2 regions of the Massilia sp. DD77 genome follow, and region 1 is predicted to be linked to the other one. Evidence: predicted binding sites of a transcription regulator. Region 1 holds the regulator's gene; the other holds the start of a gene.

Evidence for each region. The regulator HrcA, encoded in region 1, represses chaperone genes, less so after heat shock. The targets are predictions, from matches to a motif close to TTAGCACTCNNNNNNNNNGAGTGCTAA.
Region 2: the regulator HrcA is predicted to act here: its motif matches at 4,571-4,597, upstream of rpoH (RNA polymerase sigma factor RpoH).

What each region holds. Positions count from the first base shown of each region.
Region 1 covers NZ_JBAMDH010000010.1:755-9,437, forward strand. Annotated here, with positions in the region: gene V7778_RS07310 (hypothetical protein) at 1-350, opposite strand, end outside; gene V7778_RS07315 (hypothetical protein) at 370-954, opposite strand; gene V7778_RS07320 (HAD family hydrolase) at 1,147-1,851, shown strand; gene hrcA (heat-inducible transcriptional repressor HrcA) at 1,959-2,975, shown strand; gene fur (ferric iron uptake transcriptional regulator) at 3,182-3,610, opposite strand; gene V7778_RS07335 (outer membrane protein assembly factor BamE) at 3,764-4,297, shown strand; gene dapB (4-hydroxy-tetrahydrodipicolinate reductase) at 4,294-5,106, shown strand; gene V7778_RS07345 (barstar family protein) at 5,108-5,434, shown strand; gene leuS (leucine--tRNA ligase) at 5,630-8,272, shown strand; gene V7778_RS07355 (LPS-assembly lipoprotein LptE) at 8,277-8,683, shown strand, end outside.
Region 2 covers NZ_JBAMDH010000013.1:77,748-86,430, forward strand. Annotated here, with positions in the region: gene V7778_RS09620 (arsenate reductase ArsC) at 1-244, opposite strand, end outside; partial or broken gene V7778_RS09625 (ArsR/SmtB family transcription factor) at 271-614, opposite strand; gene V7778_RS09630 (S41 family peptidase) at 1,134-2,216, shown strand; gene arfB (alternative ribosome rescue aminoacyl-tRNA hydrolase ArfB) at 2,508-2,906, opposite strand; gene V7778_RS09640 (hypothetical protein) at 3,002-3,433, shown strand; gene rpoH (RNA polymerase sigma factor RpoH) at 3,556-4,446, opposite strand; gene ftsX (permease-like cell division protein FtsX) at 4,931-5,851, opposite strand; gene V7778_RS09655 (cell division ATP-binding protein FtsE) at 5,848-6,507, opposite strand; gene ftsY (signal recognition particle-docking protein FtsY) at 6,519-7,622, opposite strand; gene V7778_RS09665 (hypothetical protein) at 7,888-8,082, shown strand; gene V7778_RS09670 (thiamine pyrophosphate-binding protein) at 8,146-8,683, opposite strand, start outside.

The sequences.
Region 1 (8,683 bases):
TTGACGATGACGTCGATGCGCGCCAGGCGGCCGGCCGTGTTCTTGTTGATCGGCTCGTAACCATTCTGGAAGTTGCAGGTCTGGTGCAGCGGCTGCTGCTTGAACTGGACGTTGTATTCGTCGCCGTACTCCAGCTTGTTCGGGAAGGCATAGCTGACCGCCGCGCCGGTCGTGGCAGGCGGGGCAACGGCGACTTCCATGCCGTTGGTCGTCAAGACCAGGCCCGGGTAGACCAGGCCGTTGACGGTGCCGGCCACCGTGTACTCGGCTTTGCCGCTACCGCCGCCGCAGGCGGACAGACCCAGGGCCAGCGCCAGCGCAAGCGCCGGACGAATCGGGAAAGACTTCATTGAATGACTCCAGGAGAATTTACGGGGTGCAAGTGACGGCCACGTTGTTGATGGCGGCGGCGCCCATGGTGCCGCTGGCGTTGGCGATCGTGCAGGTCTGGCCGGCCGGCTGGGTCAGGATGGCGATGCCATAGACGCCGTCCTGCGGCACCTTGGCCATGGCGAAGCTCGTGGCGCCGGCCGGAATGGTGACCTTGTCGGCGCCGTTGACCAGCACCAGCTCGCCCTTCAGGTTGGCGACGCTGCCGCCCAGGTCGTGTTTCTTGAAGGTGCAGGCGACATCCACGCGGTTGGTCGAGAACACCGCGCGCCCGGTAGGGGCGATGACCTGGCAGCTTTCCACGTTGTCCGGCTTGCTCTTGACCTCGACGTTGTACTTGGAGTCGGTTTCCACCAGGTTCGGGAAGAACCAGTTGCCGACGCCGCTGGTGGTCGGGACGACCGCGTAGTCCGAGCCGCCGTTGTTGGTCAGCACCAGGCCGGTCTTGGTCACGCCGGAAAAGCTGCCGCCAATGGCAAGCTGGCCATCGTCGCCGCCGCCGCAGGCGGTCAGCGCGAGCGTGCAAGCCAGCACGGCGCCGGCACGCAGATTGGAACTCTTCATGTACTTACTCCACAATATTCGGACGGGAAAGCGCGTTGCGCGGATAGATAGACAAAATCGCCCAACATTTTAGTCCATTTGGCAAGCTGCTGGTCCATTTGCCTTTGTATCGGGGTGTAACGACGTCTGTATGCGATTGATTTTCAAGGAGCGGCTCGTTATGCTTGGGGCGACACCTGCAACCCGCGCACCATGACAAAACCCTGGCCAAAAGCCGTTCTGTTCGATCTCGACGACACCTTGTGGCCGATCGCGCCCGTCATCATCGAAGCGGAGAAGATCCTCTATGCCTGGCTGGCCGAGCATGCGCCCCGCGTGGCGCAGCAATACACGATCGAAACCTTGCGCCAGGCGCGCCTGGAACTGCTGGCCAGCCGCCCCGAATTCCAGCTCGACCTGGGCGCGCTGCGCCGCGCCGGCCTGATCGCCGCCTTCGAGCAGGCGGGCGAGGATACCACCAAGGTCGAGCTTGCCATGGTCGAATTCTTTGCTGCGCGCAATGCCGTGATTCCCTACGACGATGTGGTGCCCGGCCTGCTGCGCCTGAAGAGCCGGGTGCTGATCGGCTCCGTGACGAACGGCAACGCCGACCTGGAGACCATCGGCCTGGCGCGCCACTTCCAGGCCTCGGTGGCCGCCCACCAGTTCGGCAAGGCCAAGCCCGCTCCCGAGATCTTCCAGGCCGCTTGCGCAGCGCTCGGCGTGCGATTTTCCGAGGCCGTGTACGTGGGCGACGACCTGCTGCTCGACGTCCAGGGCGCCCAGCGCGCCGGCCTGCGCGCCGTCTGGATGAACCGGGTCGGCAAGCGCAACCCGATACCTCATCTGGTGGAGCCCGACGCCGAAGTGACGAGCCTGGACGAACTCATCGACTGGCTCAAGCGCGAACATGCCTGAAACCGGTTTGAGCAGGCGCATGCCTCGCCTTGCGCAGGCTTGCAGTTGCGGCGCCGCGTCCCCACCTATTTATAATATAGGCAGCAACTCTTTTGCTTCCAGGAATCATGCAACTCGATAACCGTGCCCAAACCCTGCTCAAAGCGCTGGTCGAACGCTATATCGCCGACGGCCAGCCGGTAGGCTCGCGCGCGCTGTCGAAGATCTCCGGCCTGGACCTGTCGCCGGCCACGATCCGCAACATCATGGCGGACCTCGAGGAGATGGGCTACGTGGCCAGTCCGCATACCTCGGCCGGCCGCATCCCGACGCCGCGCGGCTACCGCCTGTTCGTGGATACCCTGCTGACGGTACGGCATCTCGACGAGCAGACCGTCGCCGCCGAGCGCATGCGCCTGCCGGTGCAGCAGCCGCAGAAGATCATCGCCAACGCCGCCCAGATGCTGTCCTCGCTGTCGCAGTTCGCCGGCGTGGTGCAAAGCCCGCGCCGCGAATCGGTGTTCCAGCAGATCGAATTCCTGCGCCTGTCCGAGAAGCGCATCCTGCTGGTGATCGTCGACCCGCGCGGCGATGTGCAGAACCGCCTGCTCCTGACCGACGTCGACTACACGCCCGGCCAGCTGACCCAGTCGGCCAACTACCTGAACCAGAACTATGCCGGCCTGACCTTCGACGAGGTGCGCGCCCGCCTGACCGGCGAACTGCGCCAGCTGCGCGACGACATGGGCAGCCTGATGCAGGCCGCGGTGGAGGCGGGCAGCGAGGCGATGGCCGAGGGCGACGACATGGTGATCTCGGGCGAGCGCAACCTGCTGTCGGTGTCCGACCTCTCCTCCAACATGAGCTCGCTGCGCCAGATGTTCGAGATGTTCGAGCAGAAGACCGGCTTGATGCAGCTGCTGGACGTGTCCAGCAAGGCGGGCGGGGTGCAGATCTTCATCGGCGGCGAGTCGAAGCTGGTGCCGATGGACGAGATGAGCGTGGTGACGGCGCCCTACGAGGTGAACGGGCGGATCGTGGGGACCTTGGGGGTGATCGGGCCGACGCGGATGGCGTATGAGCGGGTGATTCCGATTGTGGATATCACGGCGAAGCTGCTGTCCAACGCGCTCAGTCAGCCGTAAAAAAAAGCACGCGTCCGCGGCGTGCTTTTAACTTGGGTTCTCGCCTGCGCAGGGAGTCATAGCCGCCAGTGGCGGGTATGACGGTTTTTAGGTCGGTGGCAGGGAGCGCCGATCGTAGTCGGCTCCTTTAGAACGTCATCCCCGCGAAGGCGGGGACCCAAGTTCGTCGATCAGCCGGCAACGCATCCTTGCACCGCACGCCGTATTTACTGCTTCCTCGGGCAATTCACCTTCACGCAATTCCCATAAATCGCCAGCGCATGCTCGGCGATCTTGAACCCGCGCTCGGTCGCCACCTTGTGCTGGCGCGATTCGATCTCTTCGTCGTAGAACTCCTCGACATGCCCGCAATCCAGGCACACCAGGTGGTCGTGGTGGGAGCCGGCGTTCAGCTCGTAGATCGCCTTGCCGGTTTCGAAGTGGTTGCGGTTGAGCAGCCCGGCCTGCTCGAACTGGGTCAGGACCCGGTAGACGGTCGCCAGGCCCACGTCCATGTTATCGGCCAGCAGGATCTTGTAGACGTCTTCCGCCGTCAGGTGCCGCACTTCGCTGTTCTGGAAGATTTCCAGGATTTTCAGTCGCGGCAGGGTAGCCTTCAGGCCGCTGGCCTTCAGGTCGGAGGGGTTGTTACTCATGTTTGTTGCTCGTAGTTTGGCGGAGTGCTTTATGATATAGCGTTTTGGAGCTCCCGCTCAAACGTTTTGAGGTTATCTATGCGCGTCAACCATGCCGTTTTTCATCGATCCTCCGCCAGGACTGCGCTTCTTGCAGGCCTCGCGTGCACCCTGATGCTGTCCGGCTGCGCCAGCTGGCGTAACCAGACGCGTCCGGCAGCGCCGGTGAACACGGACCCGGCCGCAACCGCCGCCGCCGCCGAGAAATCGGCCGCGGCCGCCAATGCCGGCGCGCAGACCACCCAGGTCACCAAGCTGCAGAAATTCCTGTGGGTGTTTTCGCCTTACCGTCCGGACATCCAGCAGGGCAACTTCGTCTCGCAGGAGATGCTGGCCCAGCTGAAGGTCGGCCAGACCCGCGACCAGGTCCGCTTCATCCTCGGCAGCCCGCTGCTGACCGATGCCTTCCACGCCGACCGCTGGGACTATCCCTTTTACCTCGCACGCGGCAACGGCGAGCTGACCACCAGCCGCGTCACCGTCTACTTCAAGAACGACGTGGTCGAACGCTTCGAAGGCGGCAACCTGCCGAGCGAACGCGACTACATCGACCGCATCGCCGGTCCGGCCAAGGGCACCAAGGCCAAGCCCGAGACCCGCCCCGTCGAACCAGTAAAGGTCGGCGGCGCGCCTGTGGTGCAGCCATGAGCGCAAGCCTGAAGATCGCTGTCGCCGGCGCCAGCGGCCGCATGGGCCGCATGCTGATCGAAGCGATCCAGGCCGCGCCCGACGCCGAGCTGGCGGGCGCGCTCGACGTCGCCGGTACGCCGGCCATCGGCATGGACGCCGGCGCCTTCGCCGGCCAGCTGACCGGCGTGATCATCCAGTCCGACCTGGCCGCCGCGCTGGACCAGGCCGATGTCCTGATCGATTTCACCCGCCCGGAAGGCACCCTGCATCACCTCGCATACTGCGCCGCCCACGGCAAGCAGATGGTGATCGGCACCACCGGCTTCGACGAGGCCGGCAAGGCCGCGATCCGCGCCGCCGCCGAGAACACCGCGGTGGTGTTCGCCCCCAACATGAGCGTGGGCGTGAACGTGACCCTGAAGCTGCTGGAAATGGCGGCCAAGAGCTTCTCGGAAGGCTACGACATCGAGATCGTCGAAGCGCACCACCGCCACAAGGTCGATGCTCCCTCGGGCACCGCGCTGAAGATGGGCGAGGTGATCGCCGACGCCCTGGGCCGCGACCTGAAGGACTGCGCCGTCTACGGCCGCGAAGGCGTGACCGGCGAGCGCGACCCGTCGACCATCGGCTTCGCCACCGTGCGCGGCGGCGACGTGGTGGGCGACCACACCGTCATGTTCCTCGGAACCGGCGAACGCATCGAGATCAGCCACAAATCGAGCAGCCGCGTGACCTATGCCCACGGCTCGCTGCGCGCCGCGCGCTTCCTGGCGGGCAAGCCGAACGGCTTGTACGACATGCAGGACGTGCTGGGCCTGAAGGCTTGACATGGCAGTCGCGGAACTGAACGGCGCCGCCATCGTCGACGAGGCCTCCTTCCACGCCGAAAGCCGCCGCGCATTCGGCTTTCCGGATGCGTACGTGGACTCCATCGACGCCTGGGTGGACTGCATGAGCTACCTGCGCGACGACGAGAACATGACCAAGTTCCGGCTCAAGCCGGACGAGGTGCTGGAGATCGTCATTCTGGACGCCGCCAAGATGAAGGCGGCCGTGCCGGATTTGCTGGAAGAGATCGCCTTCTGCGTCGGCGGCATCAACGAGCGCTATGAGGATTATGGCGAGAAGCCGGCGCTGGAGCTGGTGCTGCGCTGAGTCGGCCACTAACCTAGACTCCGACCACTATCCTTGAAACCGTCATCCCGGCCTGCGCCGGGATGACGGTTTTTAGTTTTGTGGTCTTAAGGACAATATCCTTTGAGCTGGCTATCCCTACGGCAGCACACTTCGCCGCAGTGCAAAATGAACCAGTATAATGTTCTGTTCCACCCTCCACGTCCGCAAGAAATCATGCAAGAAAAATATAGTCCAGCCGAAGTCGAACAGGCCGCCCAGGCCTACTGGAAGTCGATCGACGCCTATAAAGCCGTCGAGAACGACCCGCGTTTCCCAAAAGGCAAGTACTACGCCTGCTCGATGCTGCCTTACCCGTCGGGCAAGCTGCACATGGGTCACGTGCGCAACTATACGATCAATGACGTGATGTACCGCTACCTGCGCATGAACGGCTACAACGTCCTGATGCCGATGGGCTGGGACGCGTTCGGCATGCCGGCGGAGAACGCCGCGATGGCCAATAACGTGCCGCCCGCGGAGTGGACTTATTCGAACATCGCGCACATGAAGAAGCAGATGGAGTCGATGGGCCTGGCCATCGACTGGTCGCGCGAGATGACCGCCTGCAAGCCGGAATACTACAAGTGGAACCAGTGGATGTTCCTCAAGATGCTGGAAAAGGGCATCATCTACCAGAAGACCGGCACCGTGAACTGGGACCCGGTCGACCAGACCGTGCTGGCCAACGAGCAGGTGGTGGACGGCCGCGGCTGGCGTTCGGGCGCGCTGATCGAGAAACGCGAGATCCCGATGTACTACGTGCGCATCACCGAGTACGCGGACGAACTGCTCGACTACGTCGACAACAAGCTGCCGGGCTGGCCGGAACGCGTGCGCGTGATGCAGGCCAACTGGATCGGCAAGTCGACCGGCGTGCGCTTCGCCTTCCCGCACGTGATCATGGACGAGGCCGGTGAGCTGATCAACGACGGCAAGCTCTACGTCTTCACCACCCGCGCCGACACCATCATGGGCGTGACCTTCTGCGCCGTGGCGGCGGAACACCCGCTGGCCCAGCACGCCGCGAAAAACAACCCGGAACTCGCCGCCTTCATCGCCGAGTGCAAGCTGGGCTCCGTGATCGAAGCCGACATGGCGACGATGGAAAAGAAAGGCATGCCGACCGGCCTTACCGTCACCCATCCGGTGACGGGCGAGCAGGTGCCGGTCTGGGTCGGCAACTACGTCCTCATGACCTACGGCGACGGCGCCGTGATGGGCGTGCCGGCGCACGACGAGCGCGACTTCGGCTTCGCCAAGAAGTACGACCTGCCGATCAAGCAGGTGGTGGCCGTCGACGGCCAGGAATTCTCGCTCGACGGCTGGCAGGAGTGGTACGGCGACAAAGAGCAGGGCAAGACCATCAACTCGGGCAAGTACGACGGCCTGGACTACACCGCCGCCGTGAACGCCGTGGCGGGCGACCTGGCGGGCCAGGGCATCGGCGAGAAGAAGACCACCTTCCGCCTGCGCGACTGGGGCATCTCGCGCCAGCGCTACTGGGGCACCCCGATCCCGATGATCCACTGCGGCGACTGCGGCGCGGTCCCGGTCCCGGAACAAGACCTGCCGGTCGTGCTGCCGGAACACCTGGTCCCGGACGGCACCGGCAACCCGCTGAACAAGGACGAAGCCTTCCTGAAGTGCGACTGCCCGAAGTGCGGCAAGCCGGCGCGCCGCGAGACCGACACGATGGACACCTTCATCGACTCGTCCTGGTACTACATGCGCTATACCTCGCCGGGCTCGAACGAGGCCATGGTCGACGCGCGCAACGATTACTGGATGCCGATGGACCAGTACATCGGCGGCATCGAGCACGCCGTCATGCACCTGCTGTACGCGCGCTTCTGGACCAAGGTCATGCGCGACTTCGGCCTGGTCAAGTTCGACGAGCCTTTCGTCAACCTGCTGACCCAGGGCATGGTGCTGAACGAGACCTACTACCGCGAAGACGCCTCCGGCAAAAAGACCTGGTTCAACCCCGCCGACGTCGAACTGACCTTCGACGACAAGGGCCGTCCGCAAAGCGCCATTCTCAAGGCCGATGGCCAGCCGGTAGTCCTGGGCGGCACCGAGAAGATGTCGAAGTCGAAGAACAACGGCATCGACCCGCAGGCCCAGATCGAGCAGTACGGGGCCGATACCGCGCGCCTGTTCACCATGTTCGCCTCGCCGCCGGAACAGACCCTGGAATGGTCGAACAGCGGCGTCGAAGGCGCCAGCCGCTTCCTGCGCCGCGTATGGGCCTATGGCTACGCACAGCGCGAGCGCATCGCCGCGGCACTCGGCGGCAAGCAGGAAGGCACGCTCGACGACGCCCAGAAGACCCTGCGCCGCGAAGTGCACAAGGTGCTGCAGCAGGCCGACTACGACCTCAAGCGCATCCAGTACAACACCGTGGTCTCGGCCTGCATGAAGATGCTCAATACCCTGGAATCCAGCAAGCTCGAAGATAACGTGGCCAGCAACGCCGTGATCGCCGAAGGCTTCTCGATCTTCCTGCGCCTGCTGAACCCCGTCTCGCCGCACATCACCCATGCGCTGTGGCAAGACCTGGGCTATGCCCAGGCCTATGGCGACATCCTGAACGTGCAGTGGCCGGAAGTCGACCCGGCCGCGCTGGAGCAGTCCGAGATCGAGCTGATGATCCAGGTGAACGGCAAGCTGCGCGGCTCGGTCAAGGTGCCGAAGGAAGCCGACAAGGCGGCCATCGAGGCGGCTGCGCTGGCATCCGAAGCGGTGCAGAAATTTGTCGAAGGGACGCCGAAGAAAGTCATCGTCGTGCCGGGCAAACTGATCAACATCGTGGTGTAAGCGAATGCGCGCACTCAAGACCCTGGTAGGTGTGGTGCTGGCGGCGGCGGTCCTCGCGGGCTGCGGCTTCCAGCTGCGCGGCTCGAACGGCCAGTACAACCTGCCGTTCCAGAGCATCTGGCTGGCCTTCCCGGAGGCTTCGCCGCTGGGCACTGAGCTCAAGCGCAACCTGCGCGCGGCCGAAACCGTGCGCATCGAGCAGGACGCGTCCAAGGCCCAGGCCTTGTTCGACGTGCTGTCCGAGTCGCGCGGCAAAGCGATCCTGTCGCTGAACAGCCTGGGCCGGGTGCGCGAATACACGCTGAGCTACACCCTGGTGTTCCGCGTGCGCGACGCCAACAACCGCGAGCTGCTGGCCCCGACCGAGATCACCCTGCGCCGCAACATCGCCTTCGACGAAGGCCAGGTGCT
Region 2 (8,683 bases), on a different contig from region 1:
CACTGGCGCAGACCGTCACCACGATGTCCGGCGTCACCGGCAGCCTATCCCAGGACTTGCTGTGGTAACCCTCGGTGGAAATGCCTTTGCTGGCCAGCAGTGCAAGCGCCTTGTCGTTCAACTTGCCGGTTGGCTGGCTGCCGGCGCTGATTGCGCGCCAGCCTGCTGGAGCGAGGTGGTTGAAGACTGCTTCACTGATGAGCGAGCGGCAGGAGTTGCCAGTGCAGAGGAAAAGTACGTTCATGGAAAGCCTTTAGTAACGAAAATAGATCAATCGATGGCGCTGGAAACAGCGCTGTCGCAAGAGGAATTGCCGACCGGCGTACAGGGGTTACCGCCACAGCAGTTCTCTGTGAGGAAGCCCAGCAAGGCATTCATCGTCTCGAAATTCGGGGAATAAATGATGAAACGCCCGTCCTGGCGCGACACCACCAAGCCGGCGTGCGACAACTCCTTCAGGTGGAAGACAGTGAGGACGAGGGCACATTGAGCGCCTCAGCGATCCTGGTTGCCGATAGTCCAGACGGGCCTGCTTGGACCAGCAGGCGGTACGTGGCGAGCCGCGACTCCTGGGCCAGGGCAGCCAAGGCACCGATTGCCGATTTGTTGTCCATGAGATCGCTCTTTCGATTTGATATTTCTACTATAGTGGAATAGACGCCACCGCGGCAAGGCATCGTCCCTGCGCCGGACATGATGGCTCCACAGTCGGTGGCGGTTCTATGATTCTAAATATATCGAAGTTTCATGACTGTTTGATGACAGCGTATTGTCAGTCGTCTGCTTGCGTTGAGTCGAAGCAATACCGGCCACTAAGGCACTTGCACACGCGCCGGCAAAATGCTTGGCCGCTGCCATTGGATCGTCGACGAATCCTCGGGTGGCTTGATCAATTCTGCAAACCGCGAACGCATCAAACTTCTCTTCTGGCCCGCTCGCTCAAGTGCGGCACTACTTTACTCGTCGTCGGCATCGGCCAGCCCAGTCATGACTTTCGGATAGCATTAAAAATTGCTATTAGATGGAAATTATTGTGCTATTCTCAATCTACTTCTCTGCCTCATGGATGAAGTAATCGTTTCGCATATGCCTAAGCCACCATCGAAACCTGCGCGCCACAATCAGAGGAAAAAATGAAAAAGAAATGGATTGTCATACCGTCCTTGCTGCTGCTGACCATGACCAGCGCAGTCGCCGCACCGCCTTCGCAGCAGCGTCCCGGTGAAGAAAACCGGTCCGCATCAAGCTTGATGGTCGATCGCGCGACGCAGCGGGAGGTGATCGATACGCTGGTAAAAAAATTGAACGACCACTATATTTTTCCCGACAAGGCCAAGCACATCGAGACGGCGCTGCGCCAGCGCCAGCGGGAAGGCAAGTACGACGCCATCTCGGACGGCAAACAGTTTGCAATACAGCTCACGGACGACATGCGCGCCGTTGTCCGTGACCTGCATATGTCGGTATTTTTCAGCCCCAGACCGGTCCCGCCCGACGATGCAGCCGGACCGCCACCCGCGTCGCAAGCGGAATGGGAGCAACGGGTTCCTGCCGACAAGCGCCAGGTGATGCGCCAGATGGCAAACCGCAGCGTGGAACAGGTCGAACACTTGACGCCCAGGATTGGTTACCTGAAGGTGTCCGGCTTCCCGCCGTCTTTCCTCATGGCCGAAAGCTACGCCGCGGCGATGAACCGACTCGCCGATACCGATGGCCTCATCGTGGATCTGCGCAACAACGGCGGCGGCGGGGCGGACGCGGTTGCCCTGCTGGTCAGCTATTTCGTCGACCAGCGCACACGCCTCAACGACATCTGGGATCGCGATACCGGCATCTCCACGCAGTACTGGACGCAAGACAAGCTCGACGGCAAACGCTATGGCGGCAAGAAGCCGGTCATCATCCTGGCCGCTGCCGGAACGAAGTCCGCCGGGGAAGACTTCGCCTACACGATGCAGGCCATGAAACGCGCCACGGTGGTCGGCGAGCGGACCTGGGGCGGCGCCCACCCCGCACGCCCTTATCGGATCAGCGAACATTTCCTTGCCGTGATACCCGGCCGGCGCACGATCAGTCCGATTACGCAGACCAACTGGGAAGGCGTGGGCGTCATTCCGGACGTCGCGGCAAAACCGGACGAAGCGCTTGCGGTGGCCAAGGACCTGCTGCAGCGCCGGCTCGACGGCGGCGCCCCGCCGGCCGCCGCGGGACAGTGATGCCGGGCTCCCTGCGCCGGCATGCGTCCAGCGCAGGGCGAGCGTCACGGACAGAGGCCCGACTCGAGCGCCCAGCCGCCTGCGACCGGTGCCGCCAACCGGTCGCAGGCAGCCGGAAGCGGTCCTTCGCGTACACCCCGATCGGCCACAACCCGACAACCTGTTACGCATGCGATTTACGTTAGATGGAAAGTAGCCTCTGGTTGTGAGCCAGACTTCGAGCACGCTTGGGGTGACGTCGTTGCCGACCTCCTGGTTGGAGCCAGGTCGAAAGGGTTTGTCAGGCGCGCTTTAGTCGCTGACCTTGCCGCGCAGGGCCTTGATCTGGCCGCTGCGGGTCTTGGCGTCGAGCCGGCGGCGCTGGGAAGCGCGGGTCGGCCGGGTAGGGCGGCGCACGGTCTCGATCACGGCCGCCTTGTCGACCAGGGCCTGCAGGCGCTGGAGCGCGTCCAGCTTGTTCTGTTCCAGGCTGCGCGACTGCTGGGCCTTGATCACCAGTACGCCTTCCTGGGTGACGCGGGCGTCGCGCATCGCGAGCAGGCGCGCCTTCACCTCATCCGGCAGCGAGGACGCGCCGATGTCGAAGCGCGCGTGGACCGCGCACGAGACCTTGTTCACGTTCTGGCCGCCCGGTCCCTGGGCCCGGATCGCGCTGAACGCCACTTCGTCGGGATTGATCGCGACTGTCATGTTGTCGAGAAATACTCCTCGCTTGTTGCGTGGCGCTGCCTATACTCAAAGTAGCCTGATCGGTGCGATCCGGCCTTCTATGTCAGGGGGATGTCATGAAACGCATATTCATTGTCGCGGCGCTGGGCGCATTGCTGGCGGCGCCCGCCGTGACCGCACAAACCAGCCAGCCCGAGGTGCGCGTCAGCGCGAGCGTACCGCGTATGGTCCAGCCCGGACTAGGCAACATCTGGTACGAGGAATTCGACATGGTCAAGGGCGATTATGCCCTGTCGAACGGCAAGTCCATGCAACTCAGCATGTGGGGCAACCGCATGTACGCGAACATCGACGGCATGGGCAGGACGCAGCTGGTGGCGCTCTCGCCGTACTCCTTCGTCTCGCGCGACCCTCAGCTGCGGATCGACGTCGCGGATCCGTCACTGTCTGCTTCCACCCGCCTCGACGCCCTGGTCATGATGCCGGCCCGCTTTGCCGGACGGGATGCGGGGCCGGGGGAGTTCGTTACCTTGGTGGCGCAGCGTTAAACAGCAGAGCAGACCAGCAATAGCAATACGAGGATCGTTAGCTACAAAACGTCAATAGCGCCACTGGCGCTATTGACTCCCCGCGCAGGCGGGGATGACGGGTCATGGCCGGTATCCGTGCGTTACATGTAAGCCGTCAACGCACCCTTCATCTTCTTCAGCGCAGCCGATTCGATCTGGCGGATACGCTCCGCCGACACACCGAACTCTTCGGCCAGCGTGTGCAGGGTCGCGCCCGAGCCGTCGTCGTTGGCCAGCCAGCGCGCTTCGACGATGCGGCGCGAACGCGGGTCCAGTTTCGACAGCGCCGTTTCCAGGCCTTCCGACTGCAGGCGGGTGACTTCGCCGGCTTCGATCACCTTGGTCGGCTCGTCCAGGTCCGAGGACAGGTAGGCGATCGGCGAGAACTTGTCGTCTTCGTCGTCGGTCGGCGATTCGAGAGCGATGTCGCGGCCCGACAGGCGGGTTTCCATCTCGATCACTTCCTCGCGCTTGACGTCGAGCATCTTGGCCAGCTCGTCGACCTGGGCCGGCGACATGGCGTCCAGGCTGGTCTTGTTGCTGCGCAGGTTGAAGAACAGCTTGCGCTGGGCCTTGGTGGTGGCCACCTTGACCAAGCGCCAGTTCTTCAGGATGTATTCATGCATCTCGGCCTTGATCCAGTGCATCGCGTACGACACCAGGCGCACGCCCTGGTTCGGGTCGAAACGCTTCACGGCCTTCATCAGGCCGATATTGCCTTCCTGGATCAGGTCGGCGTGCGGCAGGCCATAGCCCAGGTAGCCGCGCGCGATCGAGACCACCAGGCGCAGGTGCGACAGCACCAGCTTCTGTGCGGCGTCGAGATCGTTATTGTCCTGTAGCCGCTTCGCCAGCGAGATCTCTTCGTCGTGGGTCAGCATCGGCAGGCGGTTGACGGCCGAGATATAGGCGTCGATGTTGCCAAGATTGCCGGTGAAACCGAGTCCCAGAGCACGACTGCCGGCCGGAACCAATGCGGATTGTGCGGACATATTCATTTCCCTCTTAGTGATCCTGCTGCATCCACCGTGCCACCGATGATTGCTGAGTGGCAGTTTTGTTACGGTTTGTTACGGATGCGTTTCTCTTGAAATCTGACTTTCCTTAGCTCATATATTAGCACTCTCCCGAAGTGAGTGCTAGAAACACCCCGGGCGTTTAAGACTTGCTAAAGTATTGCCTTGAAGCATCAAACTACTGTCGGTTCCACTGTAGAGCAGGAACGGGCTATCCGTTTGATTCAGCGCATACGAGCGCGGGAAAGAGCTGGAGTTTTTGCGTTCAGCGACAGGTTAAGGGCGCAAGGCCGGGCGCCTCTGTTGGCTGCCGCACCTTGGGATGGCGCGGCGTGTAGGAGGATTTCGCGTGATTGCGTAGGGAGGGACGGCTAAGCCATAAGAATGAGGCTGGTTGCGCGATGTTTCAAGGGCCGGTTGAACCCGTCGGCGGCGGAGCCGCCGACGGGTTCAACCGGCTTCAGCGCACCCGCGCCAGATGCCTCTGCACCGACAACAGCGCGCCGATCAGCCCCAGCCCGGCGCTGATCGCCAGCAGCCCGGCCACTTCCAGCGCGCCCAGGGGCAACAGCTGGAAATTCGACGCATACAGCCTGGCAAACGCCAGGATCGCCTCGTTCAGCGGCACCAGCGCGGCCGTCACGACGCCCAGGGCGACCGCCCCGGCGCACAGGCCGAGCAGGGCGCCGGTGTAGTAGAAAGGCCGGTGGATGAAGTTGTCGGTCGCACCCAGCAGCTTGGCCACGGCGATCTCGTCCTTCTGGGTCAGCACCTGCAGGCGGATGGTATTGAACACCACCGCGATCACGACCACGCCCAGGGTCGCGGCCAGCAGCAGCAGGGCCAGGCGCAGCACGCCCAGCAGGGCGGCAAGGCGCTTGACCCAGCTCGAATCGACCTGCACCGATTCCACCCCCGGCAGCGCGCGCAGGCGCTCGGCAATGCCGTCGACCTGGCTTGCAGCGCCGGCGCTGGCGAAGCCCTCCAGCTTGATCACATAGCTGTCCGGCAGCGGATTCTCGCCCAGGGTCTCGATCACCTCGCCCAGGCCGCTGCGGTCCTTGAGCGAAGCGAGCGCGTCTTCGCGCGGCACGAAGGCGACGCTTGTTTTTCCTTTGCCCACGATGGCGCGGATCTGGGGCGCCAGCGCCTGGGCGCCGGCGCGCGGCGTCTCGGCCTCCATGAACAGGCTGATCTCCGGATCGACCGACAGCTGCTCGGAAAGGGGCCGCACGTTGTCGAGCAGGGTGATGCCGGCGAAGGGCAGGGTCAGGGCCAGGGCCACGACCAGCACGTTGAACAGGAAGCTGCCGGGCGACTTGCGCACCGTGGACAGCGCGGCGCCGAGGGCGAAACCATGTTGGCGGATCCACGGGCTCATGCCGCACCCCCGACCAGATTGCCGTGCTCGAGGCGGATCACGCGCCCGGCCGCGTCCAGCACCTGCTCGTCGTGGGTCGAGATCACGCAGGTCACGCCCGCAGCATGGAAGGCGCGCAGGGCGTCGAGCACCTTGTCGGCCGCCACGCGGTCGAGGTTGGCGGTCGGTTCGTCGGCCAGGATGATCTGCGGGCGGTTGACGATGGCGCGCGCCACCGCCACCCGCTGCTGCTCGCCGCCGGACAGTTCCAGCGGCATGGCCTTGGCGCGGTCGGCCAGGCCCACCTTGTCGAGCGCGGCGCGGGCGCGGCCCTCGGCCTGGGATTTCGCCGCGCCGGTCACCAGCAGCGGCAGCATCACGTTGGCCAGGATATGGCGGTCGTTGAGCAGGCGCTGCTGCTGGAAGATCAGCCCGAGGTTGCGGCGCAGGAAGGGAATGCCGGCCTTGTTGATGCGGCCGATGTCCTGGCCATTCACCAGCACCTTGCCGCTGCTGGGCCGCTCGACGGCGGCCACCATTTTCATCAGGGTCGACTTGCCCGCGCCGGAAGGGCCGGCCAGGTAGACCAGCTCGCCCTTGGCGATGTTGAGCGACACGTCGCGCAGGGCGTAGGCGTCATGGGAGTACTGTTTGGAAACAGACTGGAATTCGATCATGGGTGGTTCGCTTAGCCGAGCAGCGCTTCGACGAATTCTTCCGCGTTGAAGGGTTGGAGGTCGTCGAGCTTCTCGCCCACGCCGATGAAGTACACCGGAATCGGACGGGTACGCGCGATCGCGGCCAGCACGCCGCCCTTGGCGGTGCCGTCCAGCTTGGTGACGATGAGGCCGGTCAACTGCAGGGCGTCGTCGAAGGCCTTCACCTGGGCCAGGGCGTTCTGGCCGGTGTTGCCGTCGATGACCAAAAGGGTTTCGTGCGGCGCACTCTCCATGCCCTTGCCGATGACGCGCTTGATCTTCTTGAGTTCTTCCATCAGGTGCAGCTGGGTCGGCAGGCGGCCGGCGGTGTCGACCATGACCACGTCGACGCCGCGCGCCTTGCCGGACTGCACCGCGTCGAAGGCGACCGCGGCCGGGTCGCCCGAGGCCTGCGAGATCACGGTGACGTTGTTGCGCTGGCCCCAGACCATCAGCTGCTCGCGCGCGGCAGCGCGGAAGGTGTCGCCGGCGGCCAGCAGCACCGATTGCTCGAAGCGCTGCATGTGCTTGGCCAGCTTGCCGATGGTGGTGGTCTTGCCGGCGCCGTTGACGCCCGCGATCATCATCACCAGCGGATCGTGGCGGCCCAGTTCCAGCGGCTTCTGCAGCGGCTGCAGCAGCTCGATCAGCAATTCCTTGAGCGCGTTCTTGACGGCCGCCGCGTCCAGCAGCTTCTCGTCCTTGACCTTGCGGCGCAGGGCGTCCAGCAGATGCTGGGTGGCGTCCATGCCGGCGTCCGACATCAGCAGCGCGGCTTCGAGTTCCTCGTACAGGTCCTCGTCGATGCGGGCGCCGACGAAGAGCAGCGACAGGTTGCTCGAAGTCTTGGACAGGCCCGCCTTCAGGCGCGTCATCCAGGAGCGTTTCTTTTCGGCCTCGGTGGTGGGACGTTCGGCGGTTTCCGGGAACAGCTCGCCTTCCTGCAGAGCTGCGGGAAGCGGCGCGGATGCCGGGACCGGTGCCGGCGCGGGGATGGGGGCAGGCGCAGGCGCGGGCGGGGCCTGGACGACCGGGGCGGGCGCTTGCACTTCCGGGGTGTCCGGCGCTTTTTTTCTCTTGAAGAAGCTAAACATAGTCTGGTGGCGGGGCTGCATGCGGCGCCAGGGGGCGGCGCGATGAAAAAAGTACCGAATATTTTACCAGAGCAGCAATACTGCCCACCGCGCAGCCCACTGCGCAGCCTACTGCGCGTCCCCACGCGCCGCAGCGACCGCGGTTTCGTGTCGTCAATCTGTCATCAAATCGTCACAGCTCAACAGTGCGAGACTGGAAAAACAGACGCGGCTGATATACAGTGAGACCCAGAGAGAAACCAACAGATAAAATCGGGGTTTAACCGTGAAAATCACGAACTTCCTGAAGCGCCTGGTGTTCGGTGACAACGCACTCGAAGGCAACGCCGCTACCCTGCGCAATATCGTCGTCTGGGCCTTCATCGCCCTGGTCGCGCTGTTCCTGACGCAACCGGAACAAATCAGTTTCTTCGACCAACCCATCCCGCTTCCAGCCGAGCTCGGCCTGGAACAGAACTGATCCGGTTCCCGCACGTGAAACCGGCCGCTGTGCGCGGCCGGCTTATTTTGCTTACTTCGTCGTCTACTTCCTCGCTTTCGCCGCTTCCGCAGTCTTGCGGATCGTGTCCAGGGTCGCGTTCGGCGTGATCAGGTTGCCGTCGTAGCGCAGCTCGATCAGGGCCGGCAGCTTGTGCTCGTTGGCATGGGCCAGGGCGCGGCGCAGCGCCGGCCCGAACTCCTCCGTCGTTTCCACCACTTCGCCATGGCCGCCGTAGGCGCGCGCCAGGGCGGCGAAGTCCGGGTTGTGCAGGCCGGTGCCCGATACGCGGCCGGGGTATTCGCGTTCCTGGTGCATGCGGATGGTGCCGAACATGCCGTTGTTGAACAGCAGGATCACGACGCCGGCGCCGTACTGCACCGCCGTCGCCAGTTCCTGGCCGTTCATCATGAATTCGCCGTCGCCGGCGAAGGTCACCACGGTGCGTTCCGGCTGCACGATCTTGGCCGCCACGCCGGACGGCACGCTATAGCCCATTGCGCCGCTGGTCGGCGCCAGCTGGGTGCGCATGGCGCCGTAGCGGTAGAAGCGGTGCGCCCACGACGCGTAGTTGCCGGCGCCA